3 regions of the Lichenibacterium dinghuense genome follow, and region 3 is predicted to be linked to each of the others. Evidence: predicted binding sites of a transcription regulator. Region 3 holds the regulator's gene; each other region holds the start of a gene.

Region 1 (5,293 bases), 1.4 Mb from region 3:
CGCCGAGGCCGCAGCCGAAGTCGGCACCCCGCCCCGCCAGGGCCGGCAGCATCTCGATCAGCAGGGCGGAGCCGGGGTCGAGCCGGTCCCAGGAGAAGATGCCGGGCTGCGACCACAGCCCCAGCGCCTCGACGAGCCGCGGCGCGCCGGCCGCGACCGCCTCGTCGAGCCCCTGCGGCGCTTCGGGCCGGACGCCGACGCAGATGCGGTGGTGGCGCTTGCCGGTCTCCTCGAAGCGGCAGCCGAAGGCGTCGAGCTCGTCGCCGAGCCGGGAGCCGCCCTTGTCCTTGGGGGCCAGCACCGTGAAGGGCGCGCCGGGCCTGAGGGCCTTCAGGCCCAGCGCCAGCGCGTGCCGGCGCTCGGCCGTGCCGGGGGGCGCCACGATCACGAGCCCGTCGAGCGCGCCCTCGCCGAGGTCCTCCAGCGCCGCCGCGCCGGGCACGAGCGGCGACAGCTGCTCCGCCCCCGCCGTGTCGATCTTCAGTCCTTCGATGGGGCTGCCGTACACGCCCCGCCTCGCCGCCTCGCCCACGCCGCCTCCCCGTCCGCTCGCGCGGAACATAGGGATGGGCGGCGCCGAACGCCACGGTCAGATCGGGCCGGGCGGCCGGGCGCCGTCGGCGGCCGGTCACGCGGCCGAGACGCGGGGCGCGGCATCGTCCGGGATCGGGCAACTCGGGCCGGGGCCGGCCGGCCGCGCGCGGGGCTCGGGCAGGGCGCCGTCGGCCCAGGCCCGCAGAAAGGTTTCGGCCCAGCGGGCCACCGGCGCGTCGTGCAGGAACCAGTCCGGCCGGTGCTGGTGGACCGGGCGGGCGTTCTTGGCGCAGGCCTTCTCGTGGCCGAGCACGATCCAGCGGCTCATCATCGCGTAGGTGACTTCCGGGTGGAACTGCAGGCCGACGGCGGCGCGGCCGTAGCGGAACGCCTGGCAGGCGAAGTCCGTGCCCTCGGCGAGGGCTTCCGCGCCCGCCGGCAGGGAGAAGCCCTCGCCGTGCCAGTGGTACACCCAGCGCGGGAAGGGCTGGCCCACCAGCGCGTCGCCGGCCGGGGTGGGGAAGATCGGGTAGTAGCCGACCTCGACGTGCCCGTCGGCGTGCGGCGCCACCCGCTGGCCGAGCTGGCGCGCGATCATCTGGGCGCCGAGGCACAGGCCCAGCAGCGGCGCCCCCTCGCGCAGCGGCACGGCCGTCCAGTCGATCTCGGCCTTGATCCAGGGCTCGGGGTCGTTGGCGCTCATCGGCCCGCCGAAGATCACCGCCCCGGCGTGGTCGGCCATGGTGCCCGGGAGGGGGTCGCCGAAGCGGGGGCGGCGCACGTCGAGCGGGTGGCCCATGGCGCGCAGCAGCCGCCCGACGCGGCCCGGCGTCGAATGCTCCTGGTGGAGCACGACCAGGATCGGCCGCGCCGCGGCCGGAACGGGACGGGGCGGCGCGTCCGACGGACATAGGTCTCGCATTCCAGCGCTTTCTCCCGCTTCCCGCCGCCCGCAGCAAGTCCGGTGCCACGCCGCCGCCGGCGGGCCGCGGCGTTGCCGCACCTCCGGCATCGCCCTATGATGGGACCAGAGACGCTCTGTGGTGGAAATCCGGCGCCACCGTGACGCCGCAGGCCGGTGAACGGGTCGACGAGGGGAACACGCGATGACACCTGTGCAGGTCCGGATGGCGCGCGCCGCCCTCGGCATGACGGCCGAGGAGCTGTCCCGCGAGGCGGGACTCTCGTCCGAGGACGTGGCGCAGATGGAGCATGGCGGCGGCGACGGCATAGCCTCGGCGCGGCTGCGCGCCACCCTGGAGGGCGCCGGCATCGCGTTCCTCGACGCGGACGGCGTGCGCTACGACCCGCGCCTCACCACCGCCAAGACCGTGCCGCTCGAAGAGATGAACTCCTACAATGACGAGTGAAGGCTTGCGCGCCGCTCTGATCGGCCTGATGGCCGTTGCCGCGGGGGCGTTGCCGGCCCTCGCCGCCGAACCCTCCTACCCGTTCGAGGGGACCTGGGTGCGGGCCAACCGCGTCTGCGCCGCCAACGCGCCGCGCGTGCGCACCTATACGGCGCACGAGGTCACCTTTCCGACCGGCCACTGCACCTACCGCAAGGTGGCGGCCGGGGGAGGGCAGTTCGAGATCTTCGAGGACTGCCGCCGCGCCGAGCATCCCGGCAACTACACCGAGACGATCCGCATGCTCGGGCCGGACCTGATGCAGATGCGCCGCCAGGCGGCCCGGCTGAAGATCGCCCGCCCGCTGCGCTACGCGCGATGCACGGTGGCGGCGCCCGCACCCGGCGGCGCGCCCGCCAAGGCGGCCGTGCCGTCGGCCCCGCATCCCGCGGACGAGCACGCCGCGAAGCCGCCGAGCCCCAAGCCCTGAGGGCCCGATTCGGCGATTGACGCCTCCGGCGGTGTTCTCTATCTGTTCCGGACCGGGCGGGGTTATCCACAGCGATGCCCCGCTTTCGAGCCCGGAGAGCGCCGATGTTGACCGGTTTCGATGTCGGCGGGACGCCGATCGCGCCGCCCTTCCCCGCGGCCGGCACGCCGGTCAAGCACCGCAGGGCCGAGCACCCGCCGCGCCGCGCCGAGCCGCTGTCGCTCGACGACGTGCTGGCGAACCGCCGCCGCGGCCGCGGTGCGGTGTCGAACCCCGCCGGGCGCTTCGAGGCCGAGGAGCGGGTCGCCGAGCCTCGGGACGAGGCTTCCGCGCCCGACCCCGCGCGCCTCGCCACCACGGTGACGGTGGAGCGGCCCAAGACCGTCATCACCCGCAACGACTCGCCCGACATCTCCTTCGACCGCTCGATCAACCCCTACCGGGGCTGCGAGCACGGCTGCGTCTACTGCTTCGCGCGGCCCACCCACGCCTTCGTGGGCCTGTCGCCGGGGCTCGACTTCGAGACCCGGCTCTTCGCCAAGGAGGGCGCGGCGGGGCGGCTGGAGCGCGAACTCGCGGCGCCGAACTACAAGCCGCGCACGATCGCGATCGGCACCAACACGGACCCCTACCAGCCGATCGAGCGCGAGCGGAAGGTGATGCGCTCGATCCTCGAAGTGCTGGAGCGCTGCGGCCACCCGATCGGCATCATCACCAAGTCGGCGCTGGTGGTGCGCGACATCGACCTGCTCGCGCCCATGGCGGCCAAGGGCCTCGTCAAGGTGGCGGTGTCGGTGACCACGCTCGACCCCGCGCTCGCCCGCATCATGGAGCCCCGTGCGCCTGCGCCCCGCAAGCGGCTCGACGCCATCCGGCAGCTCAGCGAGGCCGGCATCCCCGTGACGGTGATGACGGCGCCGATGATCCCCGCCGTGAACGACCACGAGATGGAGGCCATCCTGCAGGCGGCGCGGCAGGCGGGCGCCGTCGAGGCCGGCTACGTCGTGCTGCGCCTGCCGGCCGAGGTGCGCGACCTGTTCCGGGAATGGCTCCTGGCGCACTTCCCTGACAAGCTGCGCCACGTCATGGGCCTCGTGCAGTCGATGCGCGACGGCGAGGACTACGACGCGACCTGGGGCAAGCGGATGACCGGCACCGGCCCCTACGCCTGGATGCTCGGCCGGCGCTTCGAGATCGCCGCGGCCAAGCTCGGCTTCCCGAAGGTGCGCGCCAAGCTCCGCACGGACCTGTTCCAGGCGCCCGCCCCGCACGGGCAGCAGCTCAGCCTGTTCTGACGCCGGGGACCGGGGGAGGGGCGCCACCGGGGCCCGCGCCGTGCTATCGGCTCGGGCCGACCCCGACGTCCTCCGTCCCGAAGGCCCGCCCGTGAAGATCACGCAGCTCACCCACCACGACCTCGACGGCTACGGCGCGTCCACGGTCGCGGCGTCCCGCGCCGCGATCGGGCGCCTGGTCCACGTGGCGCGCTATTCCGACGTCGGCCCCGTGGTCGCGGCCGAGCTGAAGCGCCTCGGGGGCGCGGCCGAGCCCGAGATGCTGCTGATGACCGACCTCGGGCTCGAGCCCGTCGCGGTCAGCTTCATCAAGGACTTCGTGGCCATGAACGCGAAGCGCCCGCCCGAGCGCCGCCACCGCCTCGTCGTGCTCGACCACCACGCCTCCTCGCTCGACCGCCTGAGCGAGGGCGGTTTGGTGCAGGCCGACGCCGACCCGGCGTCGCCCTGGCCGAGCCTCAAGTCGATCGCGACGGGCGACCCCGCCGTCACGGTGCTGATCGACGACACGCGCTGCGCCACGCGCCTCGCCCGCGACCACGCGGACCTTTACGCCGCGCACGACGCCGACCCGGCACTCGCCGACGCGATGGCGGTGCTGGTCGAGGCGGTCGACGCCGTCGACCTGTGGCAGAAGGACCGGCCGCTCTTCCGCCAGGCCCAGGTGCTCGACGAGGTGTTCTGGGACAACGTGACGGGCTTCGTGCCGCTCGGCCACCCGTGGCACGACCGCTTCATCGGCGACCTGCTGCTCGGCATGGCGGCCCGGCTCGGCGGCGGCGCGACGCCGGCCGCCATCGAGCGCGACGCCGGGAGCCTGCGGGCCCGCATCGTCGACGCGGCGCTGTCCGGCCGGCCCGGCGACGACCCCGAGGCCACCACGCGCACCCGCATCGCGTCGCTGCTGGCGGTGTCGCCGGAGCTGTTCCGGCGGCTGCCCGGCGGCGCGAAGCTCAGCTTCGGGCTCGACGCGGGCACGTTCCAGCGCGTGTCGGACGTCGTCATGACGAGCGGGGACGCGTCGCTGGTGATCAACGTCGGCCGCGCCGGCACCATGTCGTTCCGCTCCAACGACGGCACGGCGCTCGACGCTGCCCGAAAATTCCGCGGCGGCGGCCATCGCGACGCGGCGGGCGGCCGGCTCACGAGCGGCGCCGTCGCCTCGCTGGAGGATGCGGTCGCGCAGGTGGTGCCCCTGCTCGACCCGCCGAAGCCCGATCCCGCGTCGAGCCCCTTCGCAGCGCTGCGCGGGCTCAAGCTGTAGGCGTCGGACCGGCAGGCAGAAGTCTCGACCCACCGCCCGGCTCAGGATGGGGAAGGTCGCGAGGAGAAAATTCGACTGTCGGCCCGGGTCCTGTCCGGCCGGGAGTGCTCCGGCGCGGCGTCCGGGCGTCAGGCCGCGTGGGCGTCCCGCGCGGGCGGCTCAGCGGTGGGCGGGAAGTTCAGCTCCTCGCCGTCCTCGGTGACGGCCAGGATGAGCCCCATGATGCGGCGCCTGACCTCGGGATCGCCGATGTTGGAGAAGGCCCGGATCAACCGGATATTGTCCTTGCTCAGGAGGTCCGGCCAGTCGCTGGCGTCGGTGGCCTGGCGCTCCACGGAGTCGAAGAAGCCCTGCACGGGCA
Region 2 (5,293 bases), 1.8 Mb from region 3:
GTGTCGCGTCAACGGGGGTTAGCCCGCCGGCCCGCGCTGCGGAAGGGCGCCTACGGAACGTTCCGTTAACTACGTCTTGGTTCACGCGCCCGCCGCGGCGGAGGGGCCCGTTCACCATTCAGGCCGCGGTAAGGTTAGCGCGCCAGGGTGGCCGCAAGTCGGACCGGAGTTCCCTGCGCGGGCGCGCCTGATCGATGCGCCCAGGGACGGCGTGCCGGGACCCGTCTGAGATCGAGCCCAAACCCCGCGAGTTCGCCGCCATGAGTTCAAGCATCCTCACCAACGCCTCCGCCATGACGGCGCTGCAGAACCTGTCTGCGACGCAGAAGGCGCTCAACACCACGCAGTCGCAGATCTCCTCCGGCCTCAAGGTCGCGACGGCGTCCGACAACGCGGCCTACTGGTCGATCTCCTCCACGCTGAAGTCCGACACCGGCGCGCTCTCGGCGGTGTCGGACGCGCTGAACCTTGGCGCCTCCGTGGTCAGCACCTCCACGGCGGCCGTCACCTCGACGCTGACGCTGCTGAACAAGATCAAGGCCGACCTCGTCACCGCGCAGCAGCCGGGCACCTCCCAGGCCAGCGTGCAGACCGACATCTCGGCCCAGCAGAAGAGCCTGATCTCGATCCTGTCCTCGGCCTCCTTCAACGGCGTCAACCTGCTCGACGGGTCGCAGGCCAGCGGCGCCTCCTTCGTGGCCTCCTTCACCCGCAGCTCCTCGGGCACGACCTCCGTGCAGACCCTGCAGGTCAACACGGTGGGCACGGCCGGCACGCAGGTGGCCGGCTCGGGCGGCATCCTGGCGCTGGCGATCAGCGGCCTCGGCACGGGCGCCAACGGCACCGCCGGCACGGCCGGCAGCGCGGGCACCTACGCGGCGGGCAGCCTGCTCGCGGTGGACATCACCAGCGCCAGCGCGACCGACCTCAAGACGCTGCAGACCGCGGTGGACGCCCTGATCACCCAGGTCACGGGCGCCGGCACCCAGCTCGGCACCGCGTCCTCGGTCATCACCAACCAGCAGAGCTACGTGCAGTCGCTGTCGGACGCCGTGACGTCGGGCGTCGGCTCGCTGGTGGACGCCGACATGAACGTCGCCTCGACGCGCCTGCAGGCCCTGCAGACCCAGCAGCAGCTCGGCATCCAGGCCCTGTCCATCGCCAACCAGAACAGCCAGCTCATCCTCAAGCTGTTCGGCCAGTAAGGCGCAGCACCGGGCGGCGTCCTCGACCCCGAAGGTTGACAGGCTCCCGCCCCGCGATTAACCAGCCACCCTCACCCCCGCGGGGCCGTCCGGGCCGCGCGGGGGTGAACATGCTCGGGGCCGCAAGGGCCCCGGCGACGCACCCGCGGCCGTTCCCATTCCATCGGTGAGCTGCCTGTCGGCCGGACCTCGCGGTCCGGCGGAGGAGGGCGCGTTCCTCACCTTGTGAACAGAGAGGACGCGATGACCAAGCGCTTACAGTCCAAGTACAAGATCGACCGCCGCCTCGGCCAGAACATCTGGGGCCGCCCGAAGAGCCCGGTGAACCGCCGCGAATACGGCCCCGGCCAGCACGGCCAGCGCCGCAAGGGCAAGCCGACCGACTTCGGCACCCAGCTCAAGGCCAAGCAGAAGCTCAAGGGCTACTACGGCAACATCTCCGAGAAGCAGTTCCGCAAGTATTACGCGGAGGCGATCCGCCTGAAGGGCGACAGCTCGCAGAACCTCGTCGGCCTGCTCGAGCGCCGCCTCGACATGGTGGTGTACCGCTGCAAGTTCGTCGCGACGATCTTCGCGGCCCGCCAGTTCGTCAACCACGGCCACATCCGCGTCAACGGCAAGCGCGTCAACATCGCCTCCTACCTCGTGAAGGTCGGCGACAAGATCGAGGTCAAGGACTCCTCGCGCGAGCTCGCGGTGGTGATCGAGGCCGGCCAGCTCGGCGAGCGCGACGTGCCGGACTACTTCGAGCACGACGCCGCCAAGAAGACCGCCGTCATGACCCGCGTGCCGGGCCTGACCGAGGTGCCCTACCCGGTCCAGATGGAGCCGAACCTCGTCATCGAGTTCTATTCGCGCTGATCCTCGGGTCCCGCGCGAGCGACAGGGAAGGCCGCCTCCGGGCGGCCTTTTTCATGTCCCTCACCGATGCAGCGCGATCGAAAGTTTGGCGTGGTCCGCCCCGACACGCTATGCTGGCACCATGAGCGAGCGCGGGCCCCTTTCGTTTCGCATCGAGCTTCCGGGTGGCCAGGCCAGGTTGCGCGAGCTGGTGCTCTTCGTCTGCCAGCGCTGCAGCGCCGCCGACCGGTTCGGCAAGGTGAAGCTCAACAAGATCCTCTGGCGGGCCGACTTCCGGGCCTATGCCGAGCGCCGCCTGCCCGTGACCGGCCGCACCTATCAGAAGCTCGCCGCGGGCCCGGCGCCGCTCGAGATGCCGCTGGTCCTGGCCGAGCTCGAAGCGGAGGGCTCGATCGCCTTCTCGCGCCGGGAGATGGCCGACGGCTACGTCGAACTCCGGCCGGTCGCCAATGTCGCGCCCAGCCTGAGGGCGTTCAGCCCGGACGACATCGACTACGTGGAAGAGGCGATCCGCTTCTACTGGTCCATGTCGGCCACTCAGGCGAGCGACCTGTCCCACGGCGTCGCCTGGAGGAGCCGGAAGTTCCTCGACCCGATCCCTTACGAGGCCGTGTTTCTGTCCGACGGCAAGATGACGGCCGACGAGCGACTGCGCTTCGGGGCCATGGCGGCCGCGAAAGGCTGGACGTCGCTCTGAGATGGATCGGACGATCGTCTACAGCCCGGAGTTCGAAGCCTGCGTCGCCGGATTGGGCGGCTATCGCATCATCGATCCAGCGCTGGACGCCGTCATCGACGGTCTGCGCCGCAACCCCTTCGGCTTCGACAGGTTCGAGAGCGACCTGTTCAGTTTTCGCTACGCTCGAACCGCGCCTCTGGACGGCGTGCCCTCCCTCTACGTCGTCTTCACCATCGAAGCCGATCGCACCGTGACGCTCCGTCATGTCGAGGAGATCGGCCCGGCTTGAACGCGCGTCCGCGGTTCGGCTCGACCCGTCACCGCGCCCGCCCGTAGGCGAAGCAGTCGCGGGGTTCGTTCCACAGGTCGGGATGACCGCAACGACCGGGTGCATCAAGGCCCGGCCGCGCGGGGACTTCGGCCCGCCGGAATCTTTTCGCCGCGTCCCGTCCCGGCCCTTGCGGGCGAGAACAAAACGAGTACATTCACCTCAGTTGCGGGGCGGGATCGCCCGTGTCAGAAGGACAGCACGCCGTGAGCCAGAGCAACCTCCGCCTCGTTGAAGGATCCTCCGTGGACAAGACCAAGGCGCTCGATGCAGCGCTGTCGCAGATCGAGCGGGCCTTCGGCAAGGGCTCCATCATGCGGCTCGGCAAGAACCAGAAGGCCGTCGAGATCGAGACGATCTCGACCGGCTCGCTGGGCCTCGACATCGCGCTCGGCGTCGGCGGCCTGCCGCGCGGCCGCGTGATCGAGATCTACGGGCCGGAATCGTCCGGCAAGACCACGCTGACGCTGCACTGCATCGCGGAAGCCCAGCGCAACGGCGGCGTCTGCGCCTTCGTGGACGCCGAGCACGCGCTCGACCCCGTCTACGCCCGCAAGCTCGGCGTGAACCTCGACGACCTCCTGATCTCGCAGCCCGACACGGGCGAGCAGGCGCTGGAGATCACCGACACGCTGGTGCGCTCGGGCGCGATCGACGTGCTGGTGGTCGACTCGGTGGCGGCGCTGACGCCGCGCGCCGAGATCGAGGGCGAGATGGGCGACGTGCAGCCCGGCCTCCAGGCCCGCCTGATGAGCCAGGCGCTGCGCAAGCTCACCGCCTCGATCTCGCGGTCGAACACCATGGTGATCTTCATCAACCAGATCCGCATGAAGATCGGCGTGATGTACGGCTCGCCCGAGACCACCACGGGCGGCAACGCGCTGAAGTTCTACGCCTCCGTCCGCCTCGACATCCGCCGCACCGGCTCGATCAAGGACCGCGACGAGGTGACCGGCAACTCGACGCGCGTGAAGGTGGTGAAGAACAAGGTCGCCCCGCCCTTCAAGCAGGTCGAGTTCGACATCATGTACGGCGAAGGCATCTCCAAGGTCGGCGAGCTGATCGACCTCGGCGTCAAGGCCGGCATCGTCGAGAAGTCCGGCGCCTGGTTCTCCTACGACAGCCAGCGGCTCGGCCAGGGCCGCGAGAACGCCAAAACCTTCTTCAAGACCAACCCGGACGTCGCCCGCAAGGTCGAGGCCGCCATCCGCGAGAACTCGGGCCTCATCGCCGACCGCATCCTGGAGACGGGCGGGCCCGAGACCGACGAGGACGACGACACGCCGCCGGCGGAGTGATCCGCCGGACCACAGGTTGACGTATCCTGAACTCGACTTTCCGCATTTTTGGAGGCGCATCAGGTGCTGACCCAGAAGATGTCCTCGGCTGCGATGCAGGTGAGGGCGTCGTCGAGGGCGAGGATAGTGCTGCCGAAGGGGCCGGTCGAGGACCAGCGCTCCTTCCACAGGGACCAGTATAGAACTTCGAAGTGGCCGTCGGGTTTTGCCGGTCGCAGGCGGGCGACGGGTGTGCCCGACCGCGCATCGTAGAGCGTGTAGCCCCGGTTGCGCCGCTCGGCCACGAGAGAACCACGCGGGCTTCGAAACTGCGCGATGCGCATGATGACGTCGTCGTCCATGGCGGCGCAGGATATTCCGAGGGACTGGTCCCGTCACGGACCGTTTGCGCTCTGATGGGCTGGATGCAGGGCTTGCTGAACAACGGCGATGCGATTCTACGGCCGGGATGAGACCCCATCGCCAACGCCCCCCTTCCGACCTTTCCGCTGTGCCAGCGATCTTGTCGACATGGCTGACCGTACTGCGCCCGTGCTTCACTGCACCAGTCTGGACCCGAGTCCTCGTGCTGGTGGCCGGTGCGGTGTTGTCGCCCGGCGGACGAACCGTGACGCAAGCCCTGCGCGTGATGGGACTGGCCGGAAAACCCGGCTTCGGTCGATACCACGACGTCCTGAGCCGGGCGCGGTGGGATGCGCGCGACGTGGCGCGCAGGCTGCTCGGGCACCTCGTCGCCGTGCTGTCGCCGGACGGCGAGGTGATCATCGGCATCGACGACACCGTGGAGCGACGATGGGGGCCGAAGATCGCGGCGCGCGGCATCTATCGTGACCCCGTCCGTTCGTCCAAAGGCCATTTCGTCAAGACCAGCGGCCTGCGCTGGCTCGTGCTGGCCGTCATGCTCCCGGTCCCCTTCGCGGGC
Region 3 (5,293 bases):
GATCCTGGTCATCGACGAGGCGGACCGCATGCTCGACATGGGCTTCATCCCGGACATCGAGAAGATCTGCAAGCTCGTGCCGTTCACGCGGCAGACGCTGTTCTTCTCGGCCACGATGCCGCCGGAGATCACGCGCCTCACCGAGGCGTTCCTGCACGACCCCGCCCGCATCGAGGTGGCCCGCCCGTCCTCGACGGCGGCGAGCGTGACGCAGTCGCTCGTGGCCTCGGCGCCCGGCCCCGCCAAGCGCGAGGTCCTGCGCCGCCTGCTGCGCGGCGCCGAGGACCTCACCAACGCGATCATCTTCTCCAACCGCAAGCGCGACGTCGCGCTGCTGACGAAGTCGCTGGAGAAGCACGGCTTCTCGGTGGGCTGCCTCCACGGCGACATGGACCAGCGCTCGCGCATGGTGTCGCTCGACGCCTTCCGCAACAACAAGGTGTCGCTGCTGGTCTGCTCCGACGTCGCGGCCCGCGGCCTCGACATCCCGATGGTCAGCCACGTCTACAACTTCGACGTCCCGACCCACGCCGAGGACTACGTCCACCGCATCGGCCGCACGGGCCGCGCGGGCCGCAGCGGCACCGCGGTCTCGATCGTCACCAAGGCCGACCAGCGCTACATCGACGACATCGAGAAGCTGATCCAGAAGAAGATCGACTGGCAGGGCGCGACGCTCGACCAGGTGGCCGACGCCGAGCCGGCCGTCGAGGACGAAGATGAGGGCGGCTCGCGCGACCGGCGCTCGCGCCGCGCGGGCGGACGCGGCGAGGGCCGGCCCTCCGAGTCGCGCGGCGGCCGCCGCGGCGAGAACCGCGGGCGGAGCGACGGCCGGGAGCCGACGCGCGAGCGCACCGAGCGCGCTTCGGCCGACGCCGGCCCGACGCTGGCGCCCCCGCCCAGTTCCTCGACGCGCCGCAGCGAGTCCGCCTCGGCCCCGCGCTCGCGCGACGAGCGCCCGGCCGGCCGCGGCTTCGACCGGCGCCATCGCTCGGACGAGGACGACGACGTCGTGATCGGCCTCGGCGACCACGTCCCCTCGTTCCTGCTGCGCCCGGTGCGGATCAAGGCCGGCACCGACGCCTGAGGCGGGGCGCTTCCGAAATTGTCACGAGGGGGGCGGAGCAGAAACCTGCTCCGCCCCCCTTGTCATTCCGGATCGAATCCGGCATACATCCCTCGTCGCCGCAGCGACATGGATGCGGGTGTAGCTCAGTGGTAGAGCACAACCTTGCCAAGGTTGGGGTCGAGGGTTCGAATCCCTTCGCCCGCTCCAGATCAGCTCGCGACAGTTCTTTCCGACTCCGAACGCTCTGCCGCTTGGTCGGCTCAAGTCGATTGGGCATCAGCGATCGCCGGATCGGGTCGGACGCTCTCCCTGTGGACAGGCGACGATCTCCCAGGCCGATGCGCGCCGCGCCTCACACGCCCCACTTGCAGAACGCATCAAGAACACATATCACGTTCTTGTTTTGTTTTGACGCCCGTCGAGGCGGAGCCGCATCGGCATTCCGGATCGAGCGTGCGCTGGGAGAGTCCGCCCATGCTGACCGAAAAGCAGAGTGAACTGCTCCGCTTCATCCATGCCCGACTGCAGAAGACCGGCGTGCCGCCCTCCTTCGACGAGATGAAGGACGCGCTGGACCTGAAGTCCAAGTCCGGCATTCACCGCCTCATCATGGCCCTTGAGGAGCGCGGCTTCATCCGTCGCCTGCCGAACCGCGCCCGCGCGCTGGAGGTGCTGCGCCTGCCCGAGCAGGTCGCCGCCGAGGCCGCCAAGCCGAAGGGCCTCACGCTGCTGAAGGGCGGCAAGCCCGCGCCGAAGCCGCGGGCCGAGCCTTCGCGCGACCTCCCCGGCGCCTTCGAGATCCCCGTGATGGGCCGGATCGCCGCCGGCACGCCGATCTCGGCCATCCAGACGCAGAGCCACACGATTTCGATGTCGGCCGACTTCCTGGCCTCGGGCGAGCATTTCGCGCTCGAAGTGCGCGGCGACTCGATGATCGAGGCCGGCATCCTCGACAACGACACGGTGGTGATCCGCCGCCAGGACACGGCCAACACAGGCGACATCGTGGTGGCGCTGGTCGACGACGAGGAAGCCACGCTGAAGCGCCTGCGCCGCCGCGGAGCTTCGGTGGCGCTGGAGCCCGCCAACGCCGCCTACGAGACTCGCATCTTCGGGCCCGAGCGTGTCAAGGTGCAGGGCGTGCTGGTGAGCCTGTTCCGCCGCTACTGACCGCGCTCTCGACGGGCCGGGACCGGCCCGTCAGCGCCAGTGCTGCCCCACCCAGGGCACGGGCGGCAGCGATCGGTAGAACTTCTTATACCACTTGGCTGGCCAGCGCCCCGCCATGGCCTCGTCGGGCCGGGGATGGCCCGTGAAGACCACCACGCGCGCCTCGTCGGGCAGCGCCGGCGCCCGGAACAGGTAGAGCGGCCAGGGCGGCAGCAGCCTGTGCTTGAAGCTCGGGCACCAGGGCTCCGGCCAGAAGGCGACGGCCAGGCGCGACGCCTTGGTGACGTAGATCTGCTCGTTGTCGAAGCGATGCGACATCGCCACCGCGTCGTTCTCGAAGTCCGACACGAGATGCGCCGCCGAGCCGGCGCGGAACCGCATCACCGACGAGTTGCCGATGCCCTCGCGCCGCCCCTGCGTGGGGTTGCGCACCAGCACGAGCTTGCCCGGCTCGTGGTCGAACAGCGCGTCGAGCGACCCCGTCACCAGGATGTCGAGGTCGAGGAACAGGAGGTCGCCGCTGAGCCCCCCGAGATCGGCGGCCCAGAGCGCAAGCTTGCGCCACGGACCGGGCTTCAGACCCTGCGGCAGGTGGATCGAGGGGATCGGCTTCGCCTCGATCGCGGGGTCGAGCCCATCGATCGGGTCCGTGAAGGCGACGAAGCGCGTCGGCCGCGCCACGTTGCGCATCACGGCGCGGTGGAGCCGGTTGACGTAGTCGGCCCCGTACTCGCTCCCCCAGCGGATGCAGACGACGGTCTGCACGGCCCCTGCCCTGTCCCGCCGCCTCAGGCCCCGTGCGGCGACACCACGCCGTCGGGCTCCGCGGCCGGCTTCGGCGCCGGGGCGGCCGGCGCCGCGGTCGAGCGGATGTGGAGCTCGCGCAGTTGCTTCGGGGTCGCGGGCGCGGGCGCCCCCATCAACAGGTCCTCGCAGCGCTGGTTCATCGGGAACAGCACGATCTCGCGCAGGTTCTCCTCGTCGGCCAGCAGCATGACGATGCGGTCGACGCCCGGCGCGATGCCGCCGTGGGGCGGCGCGCCGTACTGGAAGGCGCGGTACATGCCGCCGAACCGCTCCTCCAGCACCGCCTCGTCGTAGCCCGCGATGGCGAAGGCCTTGCGCATCACGTCGGGGCGGTGGTTGCGGATGGCGCCGGACGACAGCTCGATGCCGTTGCACACGATGTCGTACTGGTAGGCCTTGATGGTGAGCGGGTCCTGCCCCTCCAGCGCGTCGAGGCCGCCCTGCGGCATCGAGAAGGGGTTGTGGGAGAAGTCGACCTTCTTCTCCTCCTCGTTCCACTCGTACATCGGGAAGTCGACGATCCAGCAGAGCTCGAAGCGGTCCTCGTCGACGAGCTTCAGCTCGCGCCCGATGCGGGTGCGGGCGAGGCCGGCGAGGCGGGCCGCCTTGGCTTCCACGTCGGCGGCGAAGAACACGGCGTCGCCGGGCCCCACCTTGGCGGCCGAGCAGATGCGCGCCAGCACGTCGGCGGGGATGAACTTGGCGATCGGCCCCTTGCCCACCACGGCGCCCGCCTCGTCGGCGTCGAGCACCACGTAGCCGAGGCCGGCCGATCCCTCGCCGCGCGCCCAGTCGTTCAGCTTGTCGAAGAAGCTCCGCGGCTGCGCCCCGGCGCCCGGCGCCGGGATCGCGCGCACCACGCCGCCCTTGTCGATCACGCCCTTGAAGGCCTTGAAGGTCACGCTCTCGTCGGCGAACTCGCGGCTCACGTCGGCGATGCGCAGCGGGTTGCGCAGGTCCGGCTTGTCGTTGCCGTAGAGCAGCATCGACTCGGCATAGGGGATGCGCGTGAACTTCTGCGTGACGGGCCGGCCGCGGCCGAACTCCTCGAAGATGCCGCGCAGCACGGGCTCCACCGTGTCGAACACGTCGTCCTGCGTCACGAAGCTCATCTCGATGTCGAGCTGGTAGAACTCGCCGGGCGAGCGGTCCGCGCGGGCGTCCTCGTCGCGGAAGCAGGGCGCGATCTGGAAGTAGCGGTCGAAGCCCGCCACCATGATGAGCTGCTTAAACTGCTGCGGCGCCTGCGGCAGCGCGTAGAACTTGCCGGGGTGCACGCGGCTCGGCACGAGGTAGTCGCGCGCGCCCTCGGGCGAGGAGGCGGTCAGGATCGGCGTCTGGAACTCGGTGAAGCCCTGCCCCTTCATGCGGGTGCGCAGGCTGTCGATGACGCGCGAGCGCAGGATGATGTTGTTGTGCAGCCGCTCGCGGCGCAGGTCGAGGAAGCGGTACTTGAGCCGGATCTCCTCCGGGTAGTCCTGCTCGCCCGCGACCGGCAGCGGCAGCTCGGCGGCGGGGCCCAGCACCTCGATCTCGGCGGCGTAGAGCTCGACGTGGCCCGTGGCCATGTCGGCGTTCTCGGTGCCGGCCGGGCGGCGGCGCACGGGGCCGTCGACGCGCACGACCCACTCGGAACGCAGCTTCTCTGCCTGCGCGAAGGCCGGCGAGTCGGGGTCGATCACCACCTGCGTGGTGCCGTAATGGTCGCGCAGGTCGATGAACAGCACGCCGCCGTGGTCGCGGATGCGGTTGCACCAGCCCGCCAGCCGCACGTCGGCACCGATCTCGGCTTCGCTGAGGGCGCCGCAGGTGTGGGTGCGGTAGCGGTGCATGATGGCTGACTCTCGAAGCTCGGAAGACCGGGGCGCGCGGGGCTCCGCGGACGTGCCGGCTTTGTCTTGAAAAGCGACAGGCTTGTCAAAGGGCCGGGCGCGCGCTCTTTCGTTGCGACGATTGCGGCAGATCGTTGACTCATCCCCGGCCAGGCGCTCGCAACGCGCGCGCGCTTGCTCTATGGGAGCCGGATGACGCTGATCACCACCACAGAAGAGCTCGCCGCCGTCTGCCGCCGCTTGGCGCGCCACCCCTTCGTGACCGTGGACACGGAGTTCCTGCGCGAGACGACCTTCTGGCCGAAGCTCTGCGTGCTGCAGCTCGCCTCCGACGAGGAGGCCGTGGCGGTGGACGCGCTGGCGCCCGACATCGACCTGATCCCCTTCCTCGACCTCATGGCCGACCGCAACGTCG

The links. The regulator LexA, encoded in region 3, represses DNA repair genes until DNA is damaged. The targets are predictions, from matches to a motif close to TGTTCNNNNTGTGTTCNG.
Region 1: the regulator LexA is predicted to act here: its motif matches at 2,406-2,423, upstream of L7N97_RS13715 (PA0069 family radical SAM protein).
Region 2: the regulator LexA is predicted to act here: its motif matches at 3,212-3,229, upstream of recA (recombinase RecA).

What each region holds. Positions count from the first base shown of each region.
Region 1 is NZ_JAJLMN010000001.1:2,872,939-2,878,231, forward strand. Features, by position in the region: gene L7N97_RS13695 (class I SAM-dependent methyltransferase) at 1-562, opposite strand, end outside; gene L7N97_RS13700 (glutamine amidotransferase) at 629-1,456, opposite strand; gene L7N97_RS13705 (helix-turn-helix domain-containing protein) at 1,641-1,904, shown strand; gene L7N97_RS13710 (hypothetical protein) at 1,909-2,373, shown strand; gene L7N97_RS13715 (PA0069 family radical SAM protein) at 2,478-3,668, shown strand; gene L7N97_RS13720 (dimethylmenaquinone methyltransferase) at 3,760-4,932, shown strand; gene L7N97_RS13725 (helix-turn-helix domain-containing protein) at 5,061-5,293, opposite strand, start outside.
Region 2 is NZ_JAJLMN010000001.1:2,471,388-2,476,680, forward strand. Features, by position in the region: gene L7N97_RS12015 (flagellin N-terminal helical domain-containing protein) at 261-1,205, shown strand; gene rpsD (30S ribosomal protein S4) at 1,449-2,066, shown strand; gene L7N97_RS12025 (Panacea domain-containing protein) at 2,245-2,763, shown strand; gene L7N97_RS12030 (hypothetical protein) at 2,765-3,034, shown strand; gene recA (recombinase RecA) at 3,280-4,371, shown strand; gene L7N97_RS12040 (hypothetical protein) at 4,431-4,712, opposite strand; gene L7N97_RS12045 (IS701 family transposase) at 4,820-5,293, shown strand, end outside.
Region 3 is NZ_JAJLMN010000001.1:4,306,759-4,312,051, reverse strand. Features, by position in the region: gene L7N97_RS20530 (DEAD/DEAH box helicase) at 1-1,087, shown strand, start outside; tRNA gene L7N97_RS20525 (tRNA-Gly) at 1,202-1,276, shown strand; gene lexA (transcriptional repressor LexA) at 1,544-2,239, shown strand; gene L7N97_RS20515 (hypothetical protein) at 2,270-3,004, opposite strand; gene aspS (aspartate--tRNA ligase) at 3,028-4,878, opposite strand; gene rnd (ribonuclease D) at 5,071-5,293, shown strand, end outside.